Regions from separate parts of the Pedococcus sp. P2_E4 genome, predicted to be linked through region 1. Evidence: predicted binding sites of a transcription regulator. Region 1 holds the regulator's gene; each other region holds the start of a gene.
What was found. Region 1 encodes Rex, which represses fermentation and respiration genes when NADH is low (regulators of the CRP and FNR family bind a similar motif). Its sites were predicted from a motif close to CTTGTGAANNNNTTCACAAG; they were not measured.

Region 1 (5,280 bases):
CCGACGACGGCCCCGGCGGGCAGCTCGCCGACGGTGGCGCCGCTGTGGCTGACGAGGACGTCACGGGGGTCCTCGCGCTGGGGGATGGCGGCGACGACCAGCCCCGGCTCGGGGGTCGTGGGCAGGTCCTTGAGCGAGTGCACCGCGAGGTCGACCTCGCCGGCGAGCAGGGCTCGACGCAAGGCTGCGGCGAACACGCCGGTGCCGCCCAGGGTGCTCAGCGACGCGGTGGACGTGTCGCCCTCGGTGACGATCTCGACGAGCTCGACGGTGTGGCCCAGGGCGCGCAGCCGGTCGGCGACCCAGGTGGACTGGGTCGTCGCCAGCGCACTGCGCCGGGTGCCCAGGCGCAGGGTGGTGCCGGTCGTCACAGGGGCGGCACTCACGGCATACCTCCCGTCTCGGGCGGCACGGAGGAGGTGACGGCCTGGCCGGGGCGCAGGTCGAACAGCTGGCGCAGCGCCTGGGCGTAGTCGTCGCCCTGTCCGTCGATCGCCAGCTCCTTGACCCGCACGGTGGGCGTGTGGAGCAGCTTCTCGACGATGCGGTGCACCGCGAGGTGGACGGCATCGCGGCTGTCCTGGTCGAGCGTCTGCAGGCGCTGGTCGAGGCGGGCCAGCTCGGCGTCGACGACGTCGGCAGCGTGCGACCGCAAGGCGGCCACCGTCGGCGCCACGGACTCCGCGGCGCGCGCGGTGAGGTAGGAGGCGACCTCGCCGATGACGAGGTCGGCGACCTCGCGCACCTGGGGAGGGGTCGTGCCGCCCGACAGCTGCTCGCCCAGGGACGCCAGCCCCGCGAGCGTGACGCCGCTGAGGGACGCCACCTCGGGAGCCACGTCGTGGGGCAGCGCGAGGTCGACGTAGACCTGCGGACGACCGGCGCGAGCCACCTGGGCGTCGCCGGCGGTGGCGAGGTCGACCACGACGCCCGTCGAGCCGGTGCACGAGATGACGACGTCGGCGCCCGCGAGCGCCCGGTCGACCTCGGCCAGAGGCCGCGCCGTGGCCCCGGTGCGCTCGGCCAGGCGGACGGCCTTGGCCAGGGTGCGGTTGACGATGGTGAGCGAGCCCGCGCCGCGACGGGAGACGGTGGTCGCGGCGAGCGAGCTCATGCCGCCGGCGCCGACGACCAGGACGTGCAGGCCGCCCAACGGACCCAGCTCGCGCTCGGCCACCGCCAGCCCGGCCTCGACGAGCGAGACGCTGACCGAGTCGATCCCGGTCTCGGTGTGGGCGCGCTTGCCCACCCGCAGGGCCTGCTGGAACAGGCCGTTGAGCGCCGGGCCCGCGTGACCGGCCTTCTGGCCCTCACGCAGAGCCGTCCGCATCTGACCCAGGATCTGGGCCTCACCGACGGCCATCGAGTCGAGCCCGCAGGCGACGGTGAACGCGTGGGCGATGGCGCGGTCCTCGTAGTGCACGTAGAGGTGGTCGCGCAGGTCGTCGGCGGAGACCCCGGTGACCTCGGTCAGGGCGTCGGCGATGTCGGTCACGGCACCGTGGAAGGTGGCCGACTCGGCATAGACCTCGGTGCGGTTGCAGGTGGACACGACGATCGCCTCGGAGAGGTTGTCGCGGCGGACCAGCCCGGCCGCGAGCGCGGCGCGGCCGCCCTGGTCGAGGGACATGGCCTCGAGCAGCGGGACGGGGGCCGTGTGGTGGGACAGCCCGAGCACGACGAGGCTCACCGGTTCACCACCTGCGGCACGGCGTCGAAGCCGCCACCCGCGGCGAGCGCCTTGCGCTGCTCGTGGAAAGCAAGGATCTGCAGCTCGGTCGACAGGTCGACCTTGCGGACGTCGACGTCGTCGGGCACCACGAGCACGCAGGGCGCGAAGTTGAGGATCGAGCGCACGCCGGCCTCGACGAGCTGGTCACAGACGGCTTGCGCGGAGGCGGCCGGGGTGGCGATCACTCCGATCGCGAGCCGCTGCTCGCGCACGAGGGAGCCGAGGGAGTCCATCGGCTGCACCGCCAGCCCGGCGATCTGCTCGCCGTGCAGGGTCTCGTCCTGGTCGAGCAGGGCCACGACCCGGAAGCCCCGCGTCGCGAAGCCGCTGTAGGCCGCGAGCGCGTGACCGAGGTTGCCCATGCCGACGATGGCCACGGCCCAGTCCTGGGTGAGGCCGAGCTCACGCGAGATCTGGTAGGCGAGGTGGTCCACCTCGTAGCCCACACCGCGGACGCCGTAGGAGCCGAGGTGGGACAGGTCCTTGCGGAGCTTGGCGCTGCGGACACCGGCCGCGGACGCGAGCTCCTCGGACGAGACGGACGTGATGCCGCGCTCGGCCAGACCGGTCAGGGCCCGGAGGTATTCGGGTAGCCGTGCGACCGTGGCGTCGGGAATGCCCCGACGAGCGCTCGGGTCGGCTGACACGATGGATCCGGCTCCTTCTCTTCACGGTCGGTCCACGCCTGGCTGGAGCGGACTGGAGCCCCGTCAGATTACGCTTTTGTGAACGGATGCACAAAGTCACAAGCGGTCGTCCCACGCCAGGCGTGAGCCACGTCACTCGGGGGTGCTCCGGGCGGCTCGGCAAGGGGCTGGTCAGCCCGTCAGGGCGGCGCGCAGCCTGGCCTCGTCGACGCGCCAGTAGTCGTGCTGACGTCCGTCGACCAGCGTCACCGGGATCTGCTCGGCGTACTGCTCCGCGAGGACCCGGTCCTCCAGGATCGACACCTCGTCCCAGGCCACCCCGAGCTCCGCGGCCACCCGGGCGATGACCTGCCGCGCGTCGTCGCACAGGTGGCAGCCCGGTTTGCCGATGAGGGTGACCCGCGGGGTCACGGCGCTGGGAGTGTCTGGCACCTGACCAGCGTAGGCCGGGCGGCAGGTCCCGTCCGGACCCTCGACCAGGCTGCGACGACCTCGTCTCAGCACTGTTGGCGTGCGGAGGCGCTCCTTCGGACCTGTTTGCCATGGGACGAACCGGCGATGTGGCGCAGGTCTCCTGACAAGTGGGCAGATTTCGGGGAAACTGACTCTCCGTCAGGAGGTACCCCCATCCGGTCACGGAGTCTTCGCAGCGCCGCGAGCCCGCTCGCGGGGCTTCGTCCTGCCCCGGCATACCAGCTGGTCCCCGTCGCGGTCGCCGGCCCTGGCCTTTCCCGCCACCACGCCACTGACCCCCACGGCCTGCACGCGGCCACCGCCGACTTCCTGACCTCGCTGCGGACGCTGCTCAGCGTCGCCGGTGAGGCCGGGATGCTGTCCGGTGGGGCCGGCGACGGCTCGTCGGCAGCCCGGGCGGGGTTCGGACCCGGCGAGGCTCCCCAGGACTTCGAACGCATCTCCGCCCTGGTCGAGCTGGCCCAGCGGGGCGACGCCGAGGCGTTCGGCATGCTCTACGAGCGCTACGTCGACGTCGTCTACCGGTATGTCTACGTCCGCGTGGGTGGCTCGCAGCTGGCCGAGGACATCACCTCGGAGACGTTCCTGCGGGCCCTGCGACGGATGGACTCCTTCTCCTGGCAGGGCCGTGACATCGCGGCGTGGTTCATCACCATCGCCCGCAACCTGATCACCGACAACGCCAAGTCGGCCCGGTTCCGCATGGAGGTCTCGACCGCCGACATGCTCGACGCAGACCCTCGGGTCGAGGCGGCCCCGGACAACGAGGTCCTCGACCGGCTGCGCAACGAGCGGCTCCTCCAGGCCGTCAAGGGGCTCAAGCCCGAGCAGGCCGAGTGTGTCGTGCTCCGCTTCCTGCAGGGGCTCTCGCTGGCCGAGACCGCCAAGGTCCTCGGCAAGTCCGAGGGCGCCGTCAAGCAGCTCCAGCTGCGGGCCGTGCGGGCCCTCCACCGGGAGCTCGCCGATGTCGCCCTGTGACCCCCGCCCCGCCGTGGCCGAGGACCGTGGATTTCGCGACGGATCGGTGCGTAACTTCCTGGCTCGGACCTCGTTCTCAGTACGACAGGCCGCGGCAGCGGTGACAGCAGGGCTGGGGAGCGAGGTTTCGGCATGCGTGTGATCAGCCGACCGGCCGACCGGTTCCAGCGCGCCCTCGAGGGCGAACGGATCTCCGACGAGCAGCTCGCGGCGTTCGTCGCGACCAGCCAGCACCTCGTGGCCGTGGGCTCGAGGGCACCCGGCGCGACGCCGGACCCCGACTTCGTGGTCGCCCTGCGCGAACGGCTCATGGCCGAGGCAGCCACCCTGCCCACGCCGAGTCTCGCGGCGGCCCGTGCTGCCGCCTCGCGCCGTGCCGCGGCGCGCGGCGGCCCGGTCGTCGTGGTCGTGGGTCGCGGGCTCCCCCGCGCCCTCGCCGGAGCAGCCGCCTCCGCGCTCGTCGTGGGCAGCATCGTGGGCATCGCCTCCCGCAGCGCGGTCCCCGGCGACAGCCTGTATGCCGTGAAGGGCTGGCTCGACGGCGTCGCCGTCCGCCTCGCCGACAGCGACTTCGAGCGCGGCACGACCCACCTCACCCAGGCGCAGAGCCACATCTCGGATGCCCGCGACCTCGCCGACCGCTCCCAGCCCGACGCCGAGGACATCAACACGGCACTGCAGGGCGCGATCGACAGCGTTCGCGCGGGCCAGCGCGACCTCGATGCCGCCTGGGTCGAGACCGGCAACCCGCAGGCCCTGCTGGCGCTGCGCGACTTCACGGCCCGCGCCCTGCCCCAGGTCGACGCGCTGCGCACCGAGGTCCCGGCTGCCGCACTGCCGCGCCTGGGTCAGCTCGAGGCGCTGCTGAGCGACAGCCAGCAGACCGCTGCACGCCGCCTCGCGGCCTGCGGGTCGCACTGCTCCGGCATCGACACGGCCAGCTTCGGACCCGCCGCCCTGCCGAGCTCGCTCACGACCGCCGGCAGCACGGGGACGGCCGGCCCTTCAGGGTCGTCCAGCACGACGTCGTCGTCAGGAGGGATCACCGTCCCGGGTGCCCCTGTCGTCGGTGGCGGCTCGTCGCCCGCTCCCGGCGTCTCGGTCGGTGGTGGCGGTGCCACCGTCGGCGGCCCCGGTGGCGGCGCCTCGATCGGCACCGGTGGGGCGACGCTCAACGGACCCACGGTCTCGGTGAGCGTGCCCGTCGTCTCGACCACGGCCGTGCTGCCCCTGCCCTCCGTGAGCGTCGGCACGACCGGCGTCGGAGCGACCATCCCGAGCCAGACGCTGGGTCCGATCACCGCCCCCGGCGTGACGATCAAGCTGCCCTGACCCGAACCTCGGGCGAGGCAGGCGCAGGACGGTCAGGCGCAGGACGGGTCAGAAGAAGACCGACCGTCGCTGCATGAGCAGCGAGTACAGCGTCTGCTGGATGGTCTCGCGCACCTG
Region 2 (8,424 bases), on a different contig from region 1:
CAAGCCGAGGATCCAGGCAGCCCCGCACAAGGTGCACCGGGGCGGCTGACGGTCGCCCATCCACGGCCTCCTCGCGACCACCCCGCAAGAAAGTCGTTGCACAGGTGGCCGTCGGCGAATTAGCGTCGAGGCACACGGAAGGGAGGTGGTCCAGGAAGTGATTTCTTATTGGACGCGTGAGGTGACTGCGCGCTAGCGCACCTCGACTGCTCGAGGGGCGTCATCCGGCGCAATCCCAAGCAGTTCACCGCAGCCCGTGGGTCGTGCAGGTCGTCCCCTGCACTCGTCGTGCCGCTCGTTTCGGCAGGCAGGCCCGCGGGCTGTTCCATGCCCCGCGCACGTCCAGCCGGGTAGGTCCAGCCGCGCAGGGCAGCCGGGCAGGTCCAACCGCCAGGTGCAGCCGCGCAGGTTCAGCCGCGCAGGGCCGCCGCCTCGGCGGCGAGCGCCTCGATCCGTGCCCAGTCCCCTTGTGCGACAGCGTCCTTCGGGGTCAGCCACGAGCCGCCGACACAGCCGACGTTGGGCAGCGCGAGCCACGCCGCGGCCGTCTCGGGGGTGATGCCGCCGGTGGGGCAGAACCGCAGCGTCGGGCACGGACCGCTCACGGCGGACAGGTACGGCCGACCGCCACTCGCCTCGGCCGGGAAGAACTTCATCGCCTCGAGCCCGGCCTCGGCCAGGGTCAGCATCTCGGTGAGGGTGCCTGCACCCGCCAGCAGCGGCAGTCCACTCGCCAGGGCCGCTTCGAGCAGTCGCGGCGGCGACCCGGGGGTCACGAGGAACTTCGCGCCGGCGTCCTGCACCTGGCGCACCTGCTCCGGCGACACGACCGTACCGGCGCCGACGACCATGCCCTCCACCTCGGACGCGACCGCCTCGATCGCCGCGAGGCCGGCCTCGCTGCGCAGCGTGATCTCGATGACGGGGATGCCGCCGCGCACCAGGGCCCGCGCCAGCGGGACCGCCTGCTCGACGGACTCCACCACGACGACCGGGATCACCGGCGCGAGGTCGAGGACGTCGACCTCGCCCCGCAGGACGGGCGTGATGGGGGCGGGCTCCACGCCCAGCGTGCTGGCGGTGGTCATGCGGACTCCTCGGTCAGGAACGGTGCGGGGGTGTGGTCGTGGGTGCGGCCCAGGCTGGCGAACACGTGGGCGCCCTCGTCGGCGCGCCCGACGGCCGCACGCATCGACGCGAACAGCTCGCGACCCGTGCCGACGCCGTCCTCGGTGACCCGCGGCGAGGGCAGGCGCGCGGCAAACTCGTGCTCGTCGACGAGGACGTCCAGCCGCCCCGCGACCGAGTCCACGCGCACGACGTCGCCGTCGCGCAGCTTGGAGATCGGGCCCGCGTGGACGGACTCCGGCGTCACGTGGATCGCCGCGGGGATCGCACCCGACGCCCCACTCATCCGGCCGTCGGTGACGAGCGCCACGGCATACCCGCGCTTCTGGAGGACCCCGAGCGACGGGGTGAGGGCGTGGAGCTCGGGCATGCCGTTGGCCGACGGGCCCTGCTCGCGGATCACGACGACGACGTCACGGTCGAGCTCGCGCCGCGAGAACGCCTGCAGGAAGCCCACCTGGTCGGTGAAGACGCGCACCGGCGCCTCGACCACCCGGTGCTCCGGCGCGACGGCCGAGACCTTGATGACCGCGTGGCCCAGCGAGCCGCCGAGGACCCGGAGGCCGCCGTCGGCGGCGAACGGGTCACTGGCCGGCCGGAGGACGGCGGGGTCGCCGGACTCCGTCGCGATGTCGGTGAACTCGAGGCGACCGTCGACGAGCACCGGCCGCCGCGTGTAGAGCGAGAGCCCCGGTCCCGCGAGCGTCAGGACGTCCTCGTGGGCCAGCCCCGACTCGAGCAGGGTGCGCACGAGGAACGGCGTGCCACCTGCCGCGTGGAAGTGGTTCACGTCGGCCGGGCCGTTGGGGTAGATCCGGGCCACCGAGGGCACGACCGCCGACAGGTCGTCGAAGTCCTCCCAGGTCAGGTCGATCCCGGCCGCCGCAGCCATCGAGATGAGGTGCATGGTGTGGTTCGTCGACCCACCGGTGGCCAGGAGCGCGACCACGCCGTTGACGACGGACTTCTCGTCGACGACCTGGCCGATGCCGTACGGCCGGTCGGACGCCGCGATCTGCGCCACCCGCCGGGTGGTCGCGTCGGTCAGGGCGTCGCGCAGCGGGTCGTCGGGGTGCACGAAGGCCGCGCCGGGCAGGTGCAGCCCCATGACGTCCATGAGCATCTGGTTGGAGTTCGCGGTGCCGTAGAACGTGCAGGTGCCGGGCGAGTGGTAGGACGCGACCTCGCTCTCGAGCAGCTCGTCGCGCCCGACCTCGCCGGCGGCGAACGCCTTGCGCGTCTCGGCCTTGTCGGCGTTGGAGCGACCCGACGCCATGGGTCCGGCCGGCACGAGCCCGGTGGGCAGGTGGCCGAACGACAGCGCGCCCGCCACGAGCCCGGGAACGATCTTGTCGCAGACACCGAGCATCAGGGTGCCGTCGAAGACGTCATGGCTGAGCGCGATGGCGGTCGACATCGCGATGACGTCCCGGCTGAACAGGCTCAGCTCCATGCCGGCGCGACCCTGCGTGATGCCGTCGCACATGGCGGGGACCCCGCCGGCGACCCGGGCCACCGCGCCGACCTCGCGAGCGGTGGTCTTGATCTGCTGTGGGTAGTGCTCGAAGGGCGCGTGGGCGCTGAGCATGTCGTTGTAGGACGTGATGATCCCGAGGCTCACACCGGTGTCGGCGGCCATGGTGGTGCGGTCGCTGCCGCCGCAGGCCGCGACGGCGTGGGCGAGGTTGGAGCAGCCGAGGTCGGTGCGCGCGGGGCGCAGGCTCAGCTCGGAGGCGGCGCGCGAGATCCGCTCGAGGTATGCCGTGCGGCTGGCACGGCTGCGCGCGGCCAGGCGGTCGGTGACCTGTGCGACGACGGGGTGCAGGGGGGTGGGGGCGGTGTCGGGGGTACCGGGGGTGAGGGCCAAGAGGGCTCCAAGGGGTTGCGACGGTTCGAGAGATCGGACCGCGCGAACGGCGACACTGACGCGCGCGTTGTGATTCAGTTCACAAGTGTGACCACGTCGGGGCCGACAGTCTCCGGCCATCCCGCCATACGGACGGGTAGCGAAGGGGTCGCCACGTCACCGCAGGTCCGGGAGGATGTCCCGCATGGGCCCCATGACCGACTGGACCGAGCGCGGCATCGAGCGGGCCGAGAACGTCATCTACCTCGTGGTGGCCACGATCCTGTTTGCGGTTGCCGCCGTGGTGATGGTGGCCACCGTGGGCAAGTTCCGCGACCTGTCGGGCTCGAGCGTCGTGGAGGTGTCGGCCGACATCCTCGACCTGCTGCTGCTGGTCTTCATCGTGGTGGAGCTGCTCTTCGCGGTCCGCACCACGCTGTCGCGACGCGAGCTGATCGCCGAGCCGTTTCTGCTCGTGGGCATCATCGCGTCGATCAAGGAGATCGTCGTGCTGTCGGTCAAGGCCCCGGACCTGCTGGGCAAACCCGAGTTCGCCGACACGCTGCGGCTCATGGGGCTGCTGACGGTCACGATCATCCTGCTCGCGCTGTCGTCGTTCCTGTTGCGGCGCAAGGAACGAGAGCCCAGCGAGGGCGCCAACTCCGGGCACGGCGACGGCCAGGTGGAGACCGCGGCCAGCTAGTGGGCCCACCGTAGAACGCCTGGCCCACGAGGATGCATGGGCCAGGCGCACCCAGGTGGGCCAGGCGGGGGCCGCGGGGCCGCGGGGACGCGGGCCCCCGGGGACGCGGGGCGCGCGTCAGGGCTGGCGGCGGAACAGACGCCAGGCGCCGGCGTCGTCGAGCGAGCCGTCGCCCACGCGGCTGAACACCAGCCGGTCGTGCAGCCGGTTGCGCCGCCCACCCCAGAACTCCACCTCGTCGCAGACCACCCGGTACCCGCCCCAGAAGTCGGGGACGGGCACGTCGGTGGGGTCGCCGTGGTCGGGGAACTGCGCGGCATACCTCTCGTAGGCCTGCTCGAGCCCGGCGCGACCCTCGATGGGCTGGGACTGGCGCGACGCCCACGCGGAGATGCGCGACGCCCACGGACGCGAGCCGAAGTAGCCCGCCACCTCATCGCGCGTCAGCTCCTGCGCCGTGCCCCGGAACCGGATCGCGCGGAACATCGCGGGCCACGTCAGGCTGGCGGCGATCCCTCCGGTCGCGGCGATCTCGACCGCCTTGGTGGACTCGGTCCCGGTGACGAAGCCGGGCCCCCGCTCGTCGAAGAACCGCATGAGCACGGTGCGCACGTTGGGGCGTCCCTCGGCATCCACCGTCGCGACCGACAGGGCGAGGGGCTCGGGCACGTCGGCCTCGACCTGGGAACGCGCAATGGCGTCGCCGACCCACCGCTGCGCCTGCTGCCAGGGCGTCGCCGCGATGTCGGCCTCGGAGATCCCGTCGCCGCTGTAGTCGGTGCGCTGCACGTGGGTCATGGGTCGAGATTAGGGTGAAGGCTCGAGCATTCGTCAGTGAGGCAGTGCAACCGTCAGGGAGGCAGCATGCCCAGCAAAGGCAAGGCCGTCGGCAACCTCGTGAAGTGGGGGGTGAAGTACGGCCCCCACGTGGTCGTGCTCGCGCAGCAGGCCAAGGAGCCGGCGATGAAGGCCGCCCAGACCGCCCTCGACCGGCAGAAGGCCCGGCGCCGCGCCATCGAGCACGCCGCCACCGTGCGCGACGGGTCGTTCCTCAAGACCTTCGACCCCCGGGCCGACCACAGCGAGCCGATCTGGGTCGTCTTCTCGGGTGACGAGCCCGTGGCGGCCCACCCGACGACCACGACACCGATCACCGAGCTGATCGCCCGCAGCGACCTCGCGACGCGGGTGCGACCCGCCGACGTGCCCACCCCGGCACAGCGGATCCGGCGCCTGTCCCGTCCCGGGCGCAAGGCATGACCCCGCTGGCGCCGGTGGCCGACCAGGCCAGGCGCCAGCTTGCCGCGGTGCTGCGGTCCAAGGTCGCCGGCGACGACGCCCGCGCCAAGGCCGAGCGCATCTGGGGCGCCGAGGGACCTCGCTGGTTCACGCCCGACGACCCGATCTGGCGGGTGCACGCCGACGCCGCGATGTTCCCGGGCGGGATCCGCGCCCTGCTGCTGCAGTCCCTGCACCCGCTCGCGATGGCGGGGGTGGCCGGGCACTCGGGCTACAAGGGCGACCCGTGGGGGCGGCTGCAGCGCACCAGCGAGTTCCTCGCCACGACGACGTTCGGGACGGTCGAGCACGCGCAGGAGCAGATCGCCCGGGTGCGCTCGATCCACGACCGGGTGCGGGGCAAGGCGGCCGACGGTCGCCCCTACTCCGCCGGCGACCCCCACCTGCTCACGTGGGTGCATGTGACCGAGGCCGACAGCTTCCTCACCGCCTACCAGCGGTATGCCGTCGCGCCACTCACCGCCGAGGAGGCCGACCGCTACGTCGAGCAGAGTGGCGTGGTCGCGCGGGAGCTCGGGGTGCCCGACCCGCCGACCACGGTGGCCGCGCTGCGGGAGCGCATCGAGGGCTACCGCCCCGAGCTCGAGTCCACCGAGGCGGCGCGGGAGGCCGCCCGCTTCCTGCTCGTGCACCCGCCGCTGCCGCTCGCCGCCAGACCCGGGTATGCCGCGCTGGCGGCAGGTGCGGTCGCGATGCTCCCGCGGTGGGCACGGCTGCCCTTGCGGCTGCCCTGGTTGCCGGTCACCGAACGGCTGGTCGGTCGACCGCTGGGTGGGCTGGCCACGTCGACGGTGCGGTGGGCGATGTCGGACGCGACCGACGAGCGTCGCCGGGCAGCGCTGCAGCGGGGCGCCTCGGCCTGACCAGCGAGCGCGGCTAGGGCGTCGGGTGACGGGCGTCGTAGCGCACGAAGCCGGGTTGCAGCCGGGCCAGCACACCGATCGCCACGATGCACGCGATCCCCCCGACCACCGCCGTCATCGCCTCGCCGATGCCGCTCGCGAGGAAGCCACCGGCCAGCTCGCCGAGCCGCGGCCCTCCGGCCACGACGACGATGAACACGCCTTGGAGCCGGCCGCGCAGGTGGTCAGGCGTCGCGGCCTGCAGGATCGTCGTGCGGAACACCGCGCTCACCGAGTCGGACCCGCCGGCGACGGCCATCGCCACCAGCCCGACCCACAGGGCGGCGCCTCGGCTGAGCACGTCACCCGCGGCCAGCATGGCGACCCCGAAGCCCGAGATCGCCGCTCCCCAGCCGACGATCGAGACGAGGATCGCCAGGCCCTGCCGTCGCACCTGGCCGAGCCGACCCGAGAAGAACATGGCGAGGATGCCACCCACCGCAGCGGCCGCCGACAGGGCGCCGACGGTCTTGGCGCCGCCACCGAAGATGACCGCGCCCGCCGCCGGGAACAGCACCCGCGGCTGGGCCAGCAGCATCGCGGCGATGTCGGCGAGGAAGGTCATGCGGACGTTCGGACGCGTCGCCAGGAAGGCGAACCCGTCGAGCACCGACCTCAGCCCCGGACGCGTCGGGGCGGCTCCGTCCGCCGTGGGCTCCGGCGGCAGGGCGGGCAGCCGGGCCAGGCCCCAGAGCGCGGCGGTCGTGATGACCGCATCGGCGGTGTAGGCCGCCTTGAAGCCACCCCAGTCGACCAGCACCCCGGCCAGCAGCGGGCCGACCGTCATCGAGGCGTTCATGGCGAACACCGACAGCGCGTTCGCCGCGGGCAGCAGCTCCCGCTCCAGGATCCGTGGGTAGATCGAGGTACGCGCGGGAGACGTCACCGCGAACGCGCCGTTCCACAGGGCCACCAACGCATAGAGCAGCCACACGTGGGTGTTGCCCAGCCAGGCCTGCAGGGCGCACCCGATGCTCGCGACGAACGCCACCGACTGCGCGACCAGCCCGACGACGCGGCGGTCGAAGTGGTCGACCAGCGTCCCGCCATACAGGCCCATCACCACGAGCGGGACCAGGGCGCACAGACCCACGATCCCGACCGCCGCGGTGGAGCGGGTGAGGTCGTAGACCTGCAGCCCGATGGCGACCACGGCCATCTGGGAGCCCACGTTCGAGAGGGTGAACCCGGCATACAACCGGCGGTAGGGCGGGTTGCTCCGCAGCGGGGTCAGGTCCAGGAGCAGCGGCACGCCTGTGACTGTATGCCGGGGGCGAGGGTCAGGTGGGCACGGGTGCCGTACCGTCGCGGCATGGACTCCCGCGCCCACATCGCCCTGCTCATCGACGCCGACAACTCGTCGGCGAGGAAGATCGACCTCATCCTCAACGAGCTGAGCGCCTACGGCGAGACCAGCATCCGGCGGGCGTACGGCAACTGGAACAAGGCGGGCCTGCGGCCGTGGACCGAGGTGCTGCACTCGCGGGCGATCCGCCCGGTCCAGCAGTTCGACTACAGCCGCGGCAAGAACGCCAGCGACATGGCGATGGTCGTCGACGCCATGGACCTGCTCTACAACGACCACCCGGACGCCTTCGGGATCGTCTCGTCGGACGCCGACTTCACGCCGCTCGTGATGCACCTGCGCGAGAAGGGTGCTGCCGTCTACGGGTTCGGGGAGCGCAAGACCCCCGAGCCGTTCCGCTCGGCCTGCACCACGTTCCTCTTCCTCGACCAGCTCGCGGAGCCCGACGGGCCCGACGAGGTGAAGCTGGACGACGCGCCCGTTACGGCCGCCGCTGATGCCGCTCCCGCGACGGCGGCCACCACCGCGAAGGCCGGCAAGGCGACGAAGGCCACCAAGAAGTCCGCGACCAAGGCCGCGGCGCCGAGGGCCGAACCGGCCTCTGCACCCGTGCGCAAGACGACCGCCCAGCTGAGGCAGGACGCCGGCCTCGTCCGCCTGCTCCGGGCCGCGGTGCAACGGGCTGCTGACGACGACGGGTGGGCCAGCGTGGGTGCCGTCGGGAACAGCATCTCGAACCAGTCGTCCTTCGACTCGCGCAACCACGGGTACGCCTCGCTCAGCAAGCTGCTGAAGGCGACGGAGCTGTTCGAGTTCCGCACCCAGGGCAACGTCATGACGGTTCGGGACAAGCGCGAGGGCCGCAAGGCCCAGTAGGCGTGGCGCATCGGGCGCTGGTTGGCCGCCCCGCCGGGTCGGCGCGCAGGCCGTCCGCCTGCGTCCGCCTGCGTCCGCTAGGCGGCGAGGAAGGTGCGCAGGCTCTCGAGCAGGACGGTCCGCGGCGGCCCGATCCAGGCGAAGTGGCTGGGGGCGCCGGTCTCCACCAGCTGGCTGCCGCCGATGGTCGAGTGGAGGTCGAGCGCGTGCGCGAAGGCCGCTCCGCCGTCAGTGCGTGAACCCGTGACCAGCGTCGGCACGGTGACCGCGCGCTGGACCCGTTCACGCTCCTGCGCCCCCGCGGCTCGCCCCTGGCCCACGTCGAGGACGAACCCGCTGCCCGAGCGCATCGCCAGGAGCGTCT
Region 3 (8,424 bases), on a different contig from region 1:
CGGCACCGCCCTCAAGGGTGCGCTCAAGGAGGCCAAGGACGCGGGCATCCCCGTCATCGCCTACGACCGGCTGCTCCGTGACACCGACGCCGTCGACTACTACACGACCTTCGACAACCTCAAGGTCGGCAAGCTCCAGGCCGAGTCCCTCCTGAAGGGCCTCGAGGCCAGCGGTGCCCCGAAGCCGTGGAACGTCGAGCTCTTCGCCGGGTCGCCGGACGACAACAACGCGACCTTCTTCTTCAACGGCGCGATGGAGGTCCTCAAGCCGAAGATCGACTCGGGTGACATCAAGATCGCGTCGGGCGAGACGGACTTCAAGACCGTGGCGACCCTGCGCTGGGACGCTGCCGTCGCCAAGAAGCGCATGGAGAACGTCCTGACCAAGGCCTACTCGAAGGCCGACGTCAACGGGGTCCTGTCGCCGTACGACGGCCTGTCCCGCGGCATCATCGCGGCCCTCAAGGGCAGCGGCTACGGCAGCGGCGGCAAGAAGCTCCCGGTCGTGACCGGCCAGGACGCCGAGCTCGAGTCGGTCAAGTCCATCCTCGCGGGTGAGCAGTACTCCACCGTCTTCAAGAACACCCGTGACCTGGCCCAGGCCACGGTGAAGATGATCCAGGAGATCGCCGACAAGAAGACCGTGACCGTCAACGACACCGAGTCCTACGACAACGGCGTCAAGAAGGTCCCGACCCAGCTGCTCGAGCCGGTGGCGGCCGACAAGGAGAACATCAAGCAGATCCTCCTCGACGCCAAGTACTACACCGACGACCAGCTGAAGTAGCACCACCCTGATCGCCCGGTGGTGGCGGCGTCTCGCGTGCCGCCGCCACCGGGTTCCAAGGGCCACCGCAGGACCCGAACGACCCACCCATCCAGACCCATGCAACGAGGCGTGACGATGAGCGATCCCATCCTGTCGATGCGCTCCATCACCAAGGTGTTCCCCGGCGTCAAGGCGCTGTCGGACGTGAGCCTTGAGGTGGCGCGCGGCGAGATCCACGCGATCTGCGGCGAGAACGGCGCCGGCAAGTCGACCCTGATGAAGGTGCTCTCGGGTGTGTACCCGTACGGCAGCTACACCGGCGACATTGACTTCGAGGGCCAGCCCTGCGAGTTCAAGGGCATCCGCGAGAGCGAGAGCGCGGGCATCGTGATCATCCACCAGGAGCTGGCCCTGGTCCCGGAGCTGTCCATCCTCGAGAACCTGTTCCTCGGCAACGAGCAGGGCAGGGGTGGGGTCATCAACTGGCTCGTCGCGCGACAGCGCGCGCTCGAGCTGCTCGCCCGGGTGGGGCTCCGCGAGGACCCGGACACCCCGATCCGCGCGATCGGCATCGGCAAGCAGCAGCTGGTCGAGATCGCCAAGGCGCTGGCCAAGGACGTCAAGCTCCTCATCCTGGACGAGCCGACTGCCGCCCTCAACGACACCGACTCGCGGCACCTGCTCGACCTCCTGCTCGGCCTCAAGGCCAAGGGGATCACCTCGATCATGATCTCCCACAAGCTGGGCGAGATCGAGGAGATCGCGGACTCCATCACCATCATCCGGGACGGCCGCACGATCGAGACCCTCGACATCACCCGTGGGGAGATCAACGAGGACCGCATCATCCGCGGCATGGTGGGACGCGACCTCGACCACCGCTTCCCCCCGCACGAGCCCTCGATCGGCGAGACCCTGCTCGAGATCCGTGACTGGTCGGTCGGTCACCCCGAGGACTCCGGACGCCTCATCGTCAAGGGCGCGTCCCTGACCATCCGGCGAGGAGAGATCGTCGGCCTCGCGGGACTGATGGGCGCCGGTCGCACCGAGCTCGCCCGCAGCGTGTTCGGCCAGTCCTACGGACACAAGGTGAGCGGCGAGCTGGTCAAGGAGGGACGCGCCGTCAAGGCCAACACCGTCCAGCAGGCGATCGACGCCGGGCTCGCCTACGTCACCGAGGACCGCAAGAGCCTCGGGCTGAACCTCCTCGACAGCGTCAAGGTGTCGATCACGGCTGCGGGGCTCAAGAAGATCCGTCGACGCGGCGTGGTCGACGAACGCGCGGAGGTCGTCGCGGCCAACCGCTACCGCACGAGCATGAACATCAAGACCCCGTCGGTCGAGTCCGGCGTCGGGAAGCTCTCCGGCGGCAACCAGCAGAAGGTCGTCCTCGGGAAGTGGATGTTCACCGAGCCCGACGTCCTGATCCTCGACGAGCCCACCCGCGGCATCGACGTCGGGGCCAAGTACGAGATCTACGAGATCATCAACCAGCTCGCGGACAGCGGCCGGGGCGTGCTCGTGATCTCATCCGAGCTCCCCGAGCTGCTCGGCCTCTGCGACCGCATCTACACCCTCTCCGCCGGCGTCATCACCGCCGATGTCCCGCGCGAGCGCGCGGACCAGGAAACGCTCATGCGCTACATGACCCAGCGAAAGGCAGACTGACCATGGCCACCCAGACCGCACCCGAGCGCGTGGAGGAGCCAGCAGCCCCTGCTCCGTCGCTGCTCAGTGAGATCCGCCGGAGCATGAGCGGCAACATCCGCCAGTACGGGATGATGATCGCCCTGCTGCTGCTCGTCGTGATGTTCCAGATCCTCACCGACGGCCTGTTCCTCCAGCCACGCAACGTCACGTCGCTGCTGGTCCAGAACGGCTACATCCTCATCCTTGCGATCGGCATGGTGATGGTCATCATCGCCGGGCACATCGACCTGTCGGTCGGCTCGGTGTCGGCCTTCGTCGGTGCCACCGTGGCGCTGTCGATGCAGCGCTTCGACCTGCCGTGGCCGGCGGCCATCCTCCTGGGCCTCGCCCTCGGGTGCCTCGTCGGGGTGTGGCAGGGCTTCTGGGTGGCGTATGTCGGGATTCCCGCCTTCATCGTGACCCTCGCCGGCATGCTGCTCTTCCGCGGTCTGGACCTGATGATCCTCAACGCCGAGAGCATCCCGGTGCCCGAGTCGTTCCAGAAGATCGCCAACGGGTACATCCCCGAGATGGGGCCGGTGACCGGCTACCACAACCCCACGCTGGTCCTCACGCTGCTGGCCGTCGCCGTCATCGTCTGGCTGGAGCTCAAGAAGCGGTCCGAGCTGCGCAGCTACGGCATCGCGGTCCCGCGGCTGGTGATCTCGGTCCTCAAGCTCGTCGTCATCTGTGGGCTGCTGCTCATGTTCGGACTGCTGCTGGCTTCCTACAAGGGAGTCCCGGTCGTCGGGCTCATCCTCGGTGGCCTGGTCATCCTCTACACGTTCATCACGCAGCGGACCGTCCTCGGTCGCCACATCTACGCGGTCGGCGGCAACTCCAACGCCGCACGGCTCTCCGGGGTCGACACCCGTCGCGTCGACATGTTCGTCATGGTGAACATGGGCTTCCTGGCCGCCATCGCGGGCATGGTCTTCACGGCATACCTCAATGCGGCGAACCCCAAGGACGGGGTGAACTTCGAGCTCGACGCGATCGCGGCGGTCTTCGTCGGCGGCGCAGCCGTCGCGGGGGGCGTCGGCACGGTCACGGGCTCGATGATCGGTGGCCTCGTCATGGGGGTCCTCAACCTCGGCCTCGCCAACCTCAGCGTCGACTCGAACTTCGTCCAGATCATCAAGGGCCTGGTGCTGCTCGGCGCCGTCGCCTTCGACGTCTACAGCAAGTCGCAGGGCAAGCCGAGCTTCATCGGCATGATCCTCAAGGGGTTCCAACGAGGCGGAGGTGACGGCTCTGGCAGCCCGGGCGGCGGGACCGGTCCCTCGACCCCGGTCGCCGAGGGCGAGGAGGGCACGGGGTTCCGCAACGCCAGCCGGTCCCACACCGGGGTGGTCGAGAGCAGCGCCGCCCCACCGAGCCCACAGCCCAGCGCGGGCTAGGTGTGTACCGGCCCGCTGCGCCCGCCCCGCCTCAGTGGGTCGGGCGCAGCGGCAGGCCTCGGACGACGAGGTCCTCACGAAGCGTCTCGGGATCGGTGAAGCGGATCGCGTCCAGCCCCGCCTCGAGCGCCGCCATCACGTTGGTGGCGCTGTCGTCGATGAAGATGCTGTCGTCGAGCCCGCCCCGGTGCCTGATCCGCTCCTCGAGCACCTCGAAGATCTCGGGGTCGGGCTTCCCGACGCCCTCCTCGCCGGACACGATGATGTCCTCGAACAGGTCGAGGAACTCGAAGCGGTCGAGGGCCCGCGGGAACAGCTCTGCCGACCAGTTCGTCAGCGCGAACAGGGGCACCTCGGCCTCGTGCAGCTCGCGCAGGATCGCGACCGTGCCCTCGATCTGCTCGACCATCGAGGCGTCGAAGTTGGCGCGGTAGGCGCGGATCTCCTCGGCGAGGTGAGGGTGGGCGGCCACGGCCGACTCCTCGGCCTCGGCGATCGGGCGGCCGAAGTCGTTCGCGGTGTTCCAGGCCCCGAAGTCGAAGGCCTCGTCGGCGAGGAAGGCCGCGGCGCGCTCCTGGCCCACGGCCGCGGCGATGGCCGGCGCCGGGTCCCAGCGGATGAGGACGTTGCCGAGGTCGAACACCACGGCGTCGACGGGGTTCGGGGCGAGCTCGTGGCTCATGAGGCCTGGACGAGGTCGGTGTCGGTCAGGGCGTCGCGCATCGGGACGAGCTTGGCGTCGGACTCGGCGACCTCGGACTCGGGGTCGGACCCGGCGACGATGCCGCACCCGGCGAACAGCCGCATCGCCGAGGCGTCGCCGGGCTCGAACGCCCCGCAGCGCAACGCGATGCCCCACTCGCCGTCACCGGAGGCGTCCATCCAGCCCACCGGGCCGGCGTAGCGCCCCCGGTCCATGCCCTCGAGCTCGCCGATGACCCGGTCGGCCACCGCCGACGGGGTGCCGCACACGGCGGCGCTGGGGTGCAGGGACGCGGCAAGGCTGAGGGACGTCGCGTCGTCGGCGAGGACACCGGCGACGTCGGTGGCGAGGTGCATCACGTTGGACAGGTGCAGGACGAACGGCGACTCAGGGACGTTCATCGACGAGCAGTGCGGGCGCAGGGCGTCGGCGACCGACCTGACCGCGTACTCGTGCTCCTCGAGGTCCTTGCTCGAGCGGGCCAGCGAGGCGGCCAGCGCGAGGTCGTGCTCGTCGTCGCCGGTGCGGCGGATCGTGCCGGCCAGCACCCGTGAGGTGACCAGGCCCTTCTCGAGGCGCACCAGCATCTCGGGGGTGGCGCCCACGAGCCCGTCGACCGAGAACACCCACGTCGTGTCGTAGCGCTCGGCGAGCCGGGAGAGCAGCCAGCGCGGGTCGATCGACTCGTCGGCGCTCACCCGCAGGTCGCGGGCGAGGACGACCTTGTCGAGCTCGCCGTCGGTGATCCGCTGGACGGCACGCGAGACCGACCCGGCCCACTGCGTGGGCGACAGGGCGCCGTCGGCGAAGGCGACCCCCTGGGGCGAGCGCGGCGTCGACGGGTGCGGCACGACCGGCGGCGGCAGCTCGGAGTCGGTGCCGATCGAGGTCACCCACCAGCGGCCGTCGCGGGCGCCCACGACGACCTCGGGCACGACGAGCGTGGCCCCGACGGGCGAGTCCGCGGCATACGAGACCGACCCGAAGGTGACCGGGCCGGTGCCGGGGAGACGGACGTCGTCGCGCACGACGGCGTTCTCGACCAGCGAGCGCCACCAGCGCTCGGCGGCGGCGAACCGGTCCGGGCCGTGGGCGGTGAACTCCAGGGCGCGGCCCCAGCCGACGAGTCCCTCGCCACGGCGCACCCAGCTCGCGAGCTCGCGCGGGTCGGCCGCGTCGGGCAGCAGCGCGAGCAGCGCACCGGGGTCGTCGAGTGCCACGGTGCGGGCGACGACGGGTATGCCGCGTGGCTGGCTCGCGGGCGCGGGGAGGCTGGTCATGTCGGGGAAAGCCTACGGCGGGGGTGGGTGCGGTCCGCGACAGGAGGTCGCCTCGGCGGGTGCGAGGATGTCGCCATGAGCCGCGCCAGCCTGGACAAGGACCCCCGCGACGTCGCCGCGATGTTCGACGACGTGGCGGGCAAGTACGACCTGACCAACGACGTCCTGTCGCTGGGGCAGGACCGGCTGTGGCGCCGGGCGGTCCTCAAGGCCGTGGCCGCGCAGCCGGGCGAGACGGTCCTCGACATCGCCGCGGGCACCGGCACGAGCAGCGAGCCGTTCGCGGCTGCAGGCGTCAACGTCGTGCCGGCGGACTTCTCGCTGGGCATGCTGCGCGTGGGCAACCGTCGCCGGTCCGACCTGGGCTTCACGGCCGCCGACGCCATGCGGCTGCCGTTCGCCGACGACAGCTTCGACGCCGTGACGATGTCGTTCGGCCTGCGCAACGTCGCCAGCGTCGACGCGGCGCTCGGGGAGTTCCTGCGGGTGACCAGGCCGGGTGGCCGCCTCGTGGTCTGCGAGTTCAGCCAGCCGGTCAACGCGGCCTTCCGCAAGGTCTACTCCGAGTACCTCATGCGCTCCCTGCCGCCGATCGCGCGCAAGGTGAGCAGCAACCCCGAGTCGTACGTCTACCTCGCCGAGTCGATCCAGGCGTGGCCCGACCAGCGCGCCCTGGCCGCCACCGTCCAGCGGGCGGGCTGGACCGAGGTGGCGTGGCGCAACCTGACCGGCGGCATCGTGGCCCTGCACCGGGGCACCAAGCCGCTCGCCTGACCTCGGCACGGGGGTCGCGAGCGGGTTAGGTTCGCCTCACTGGTGACCGGGAGGCCGGGCGGGAATAGACTCCGCATTTGAAGTTCGTGAAGTTGTTCACAAGCGTGTGAGGCAGGCGTGACAGAGACCATCAGCGGGGCTGGCGTGACCACCCCGGCGACCGAGACGGCCGACGTGATCGTCGTCGGTGCGGGGCCCGGCGGGTCAGCCACCGCGGCCTACCTCGCGATGAGCGGGCTGGACGTCCTCCTGCTCGAGAAGACCAGCTTCCCGCGCGAGAAGGTCTGCGGGGACGGCCTGACGCCCCGCGCCGTCAAGGAGCTCATCACCCTCGGGATCCCCACCCCCGAGGAGGACGGCTGGATCAAGAACCACGGCCTGCGGATCATCGGTGGCGGGATGCGCCTGTCGCTGCCGTGGCCGGACCTCGCGTCGTTCCCCCCGTACGGGCTGGTCCGCACCCGCCAGGACTTCGACGACATCCTCGCCCGGCACGCGGTGAAGCACGGCGCGCGGCTGCGCGAGTCCACCAACGTGACCGGCCCGATCCTCGACGGGTCGGGCGCGATCGTCGGGGTCACCGCCAAGGCCGTCGACGACAAGGGGCGCTCCACCGGGCCCGAGCTGCGCTACACCGCCCCGCTCGTCGTCGCGGCCGACGGCAACTCCTCGAGGCTGTCCCTGTCGATGGGTCGCGAGAAGCGCGAGGACCGCCCCATGGGCGTCGCCGTCCGCACCTACTACACGAGCCCGCGCCACGACGACGACTACCTCGAGTCCTGGCTCGAGCTGTGGTCGACCGACGACGCCGGCAAGAAGGTCCTCCTGCCGGGCTACGGCTGGATCTTCGGCGTCGGCGACGGCACCTCGAACGTCGGCCTCGGCATCCTCAACACCTCCAGCGCCTTCGGCAAGACCGACTACAAGGACGTCATGCGTCGCTGGGTCGCGACCATGCCCCAGGACTGGACCTACAACGACGAGACCATGGTCGGCCCGATCCGTGGCGCCGCGCTGCCGATGGGCTTCAACCGGCAGCCGCACTACGACAACGGCCTGCTCCTGGTCGGCGACGCCGGCGGCATGGTCAACCCGTTCAACGGCGAGGGCATCGCCTATGCGATGGAGTCGGGCCGGCTCGCCGCCGAGGTCATCGCGCAGGCGTTCGCCCGCACCACCGACGCCCAGCGCGAGCGCGTCCTGCAGTCCTACCCGACGGTCATGGCCGACGCCCTCGGCGGCTACTACACGCTGGGTCGCTACTTCGCCAAGATGATCGGCAACCCCGAGGTCATGCGGCTGGCGACCAAGTACGGCCTACCCCGCACGACGCTCATGAAGTTCCTGCTCAAGGTGATGGCCAACCTCGCCGAACCCCACGGCGGCGACGCGAGCGACCGCCTCATCACGGCCCTGTCCAAGATGGCTCCGGACGCATGACCAGCCACGACGGGGGCCGGGGTGCAATCTGCACGTGCGCCCATAGGATTGGGCCGCACCGCAACCGTGTGAGCAGCGACACACCCGGCAACGACAACGGAAGGGGAGTGGCACGGCGATGAGCAACCCCTACGTCCCCTTGCTTTTCCTGCTGGCCATCGGCGGCGGCTTCGCCGTCTTCTCGGTGGGTGCGGCGGCCGTCTCCGGCCCCAAGCGCTACAACCGCGCCAAGCTCGACGCCTACGAGTGCGGGATCGAGCCCACGCCGCAGGCCGCCGGGGGCGGACGCGTGCCGATCAAGTACTACCTGACGGCCATGCTCTTCATCATCTTCGACATCGAGTCGGTGTTCCTCTACCCGTTCGCGGT

Region 2: a site for Rex is predicted at 3,062-3,081, ahead of edd (phosphogluconate dehydratase). Genes of this name have one in related genera too.
Region 3: a site for Rex is predicted at 6,699-6,718, ahead of AC1DV7_RS15900 (geranylgeranyl reductase family protein). Genes of this name have one in related genera too.

What each region holds. Positions count from the first base shown of each region.
Region 1 covers NZ_JBFUEO010000029.1:13,170-18,449, reverse strand. Annotated here, with positions in the region: gene hemC (hydroxymethylbilane synthase) at 1-386, opposite strand, end outside; gene AC1DV7_RS13450 (glutamyl-tRNA reductase) at 383-1,690, opposite strand; gene AC1DV7_RS13445 (redox-sensing transcriptional repressor Rex) at 1,687-2,379, opposite strand; gene AC1DV7_RS13440 (glutaredoxin family protein) at 2,551-2,811, opposite strand; gene AC1DV7_RS13435 (sigma-70 family RNA polymerase sigma factor) at 2,938-3,831, shown strand; gene AC1DV7_RS13430 (hypothetical protein) at 3,964-5,163, shown strand; gene AC1DV7_RS13425 (lysophospholipid acyltransferase family protein) at 5,212-5,280, opposite strand, start outside.
Region 2 covers NZ_JBFUEO010000042.1:15,513-23,936, reverse strand. Annotated here, with positions in the region: gene AC1DV7_RS15575 (SDR family NAD(P)-dependent oxidoreductase) at 1-49, shown strand, start outside; gene eda (bifunctional 4-hydroxy-2-oxoglutarate aldolase/2-dehydro-3-deoxy-phosphogluconate aldolase) at 411-1,088, opposite strand; gene edd (phosphogluconate dehydratase) at 1,085-2,995, opposite strand; gene AC1DV7_RS15560 (phosphate-starvation-inducible PsiE family protein) at 3,180-3,677, shown strand; gene pdxH (pyridoxamine 5'-phosphate oxidase) at 3,795-4,475, opposite strand; gene AC1DV7_RS15550 (hypothetical protein) at 4,542-4,937, shown strand; gene AC1DV7_RS15545 (oxygenase MpaB family protein) at 4,934-5,839, shown strand; gene AC1DV7_RS15540 (MFS transporter) at 5,853-7,130, opposite strand; gene AC1DV7_RS15535 (NYN domain-containing protein) at 7,191-8,060, shown strand; gene AC1DV7_RS15530 (alpha/beta fold hydrolase) at 8,138-8,424, opposite strand, start outside.
Region 3 covers NZ_JBFUEO010000045.1:8,969-17,392, forward strand. Annotated here, with positions in the region: gene chvE (multiple monosaccharide ABC transporter substrate-binding protein) at 1-787, shown strand, start outside; gene mmsA (multiple monosaccharide ABC transporter ATP-binding protein) at 887-2,437, shown strand; gene mmsB (multiple monosaccharide ABC transporter permease) at 2,440-3,858, shown strand; gene AC1DV7_RS15885 (HAD family hydrolase) at 3,890-4,540, opposite strand; gene AC1DV7_RS15890 (isochorismate synthase) at 4,537-5,841, opposite strand; gene AC1DV7_RS15895 (demethylmenaquinone methyltransferase) at 5,917-6,615, shown strand; gene AC1DV7_RS15900 (geranylgeranyl reductase family protein) at 6,733-8,055, shown strand; gene AC1DV7_RS15905 (NADH-quinone oxidoreductase subunit A) at 8,174-8,424, shown strand, end outside.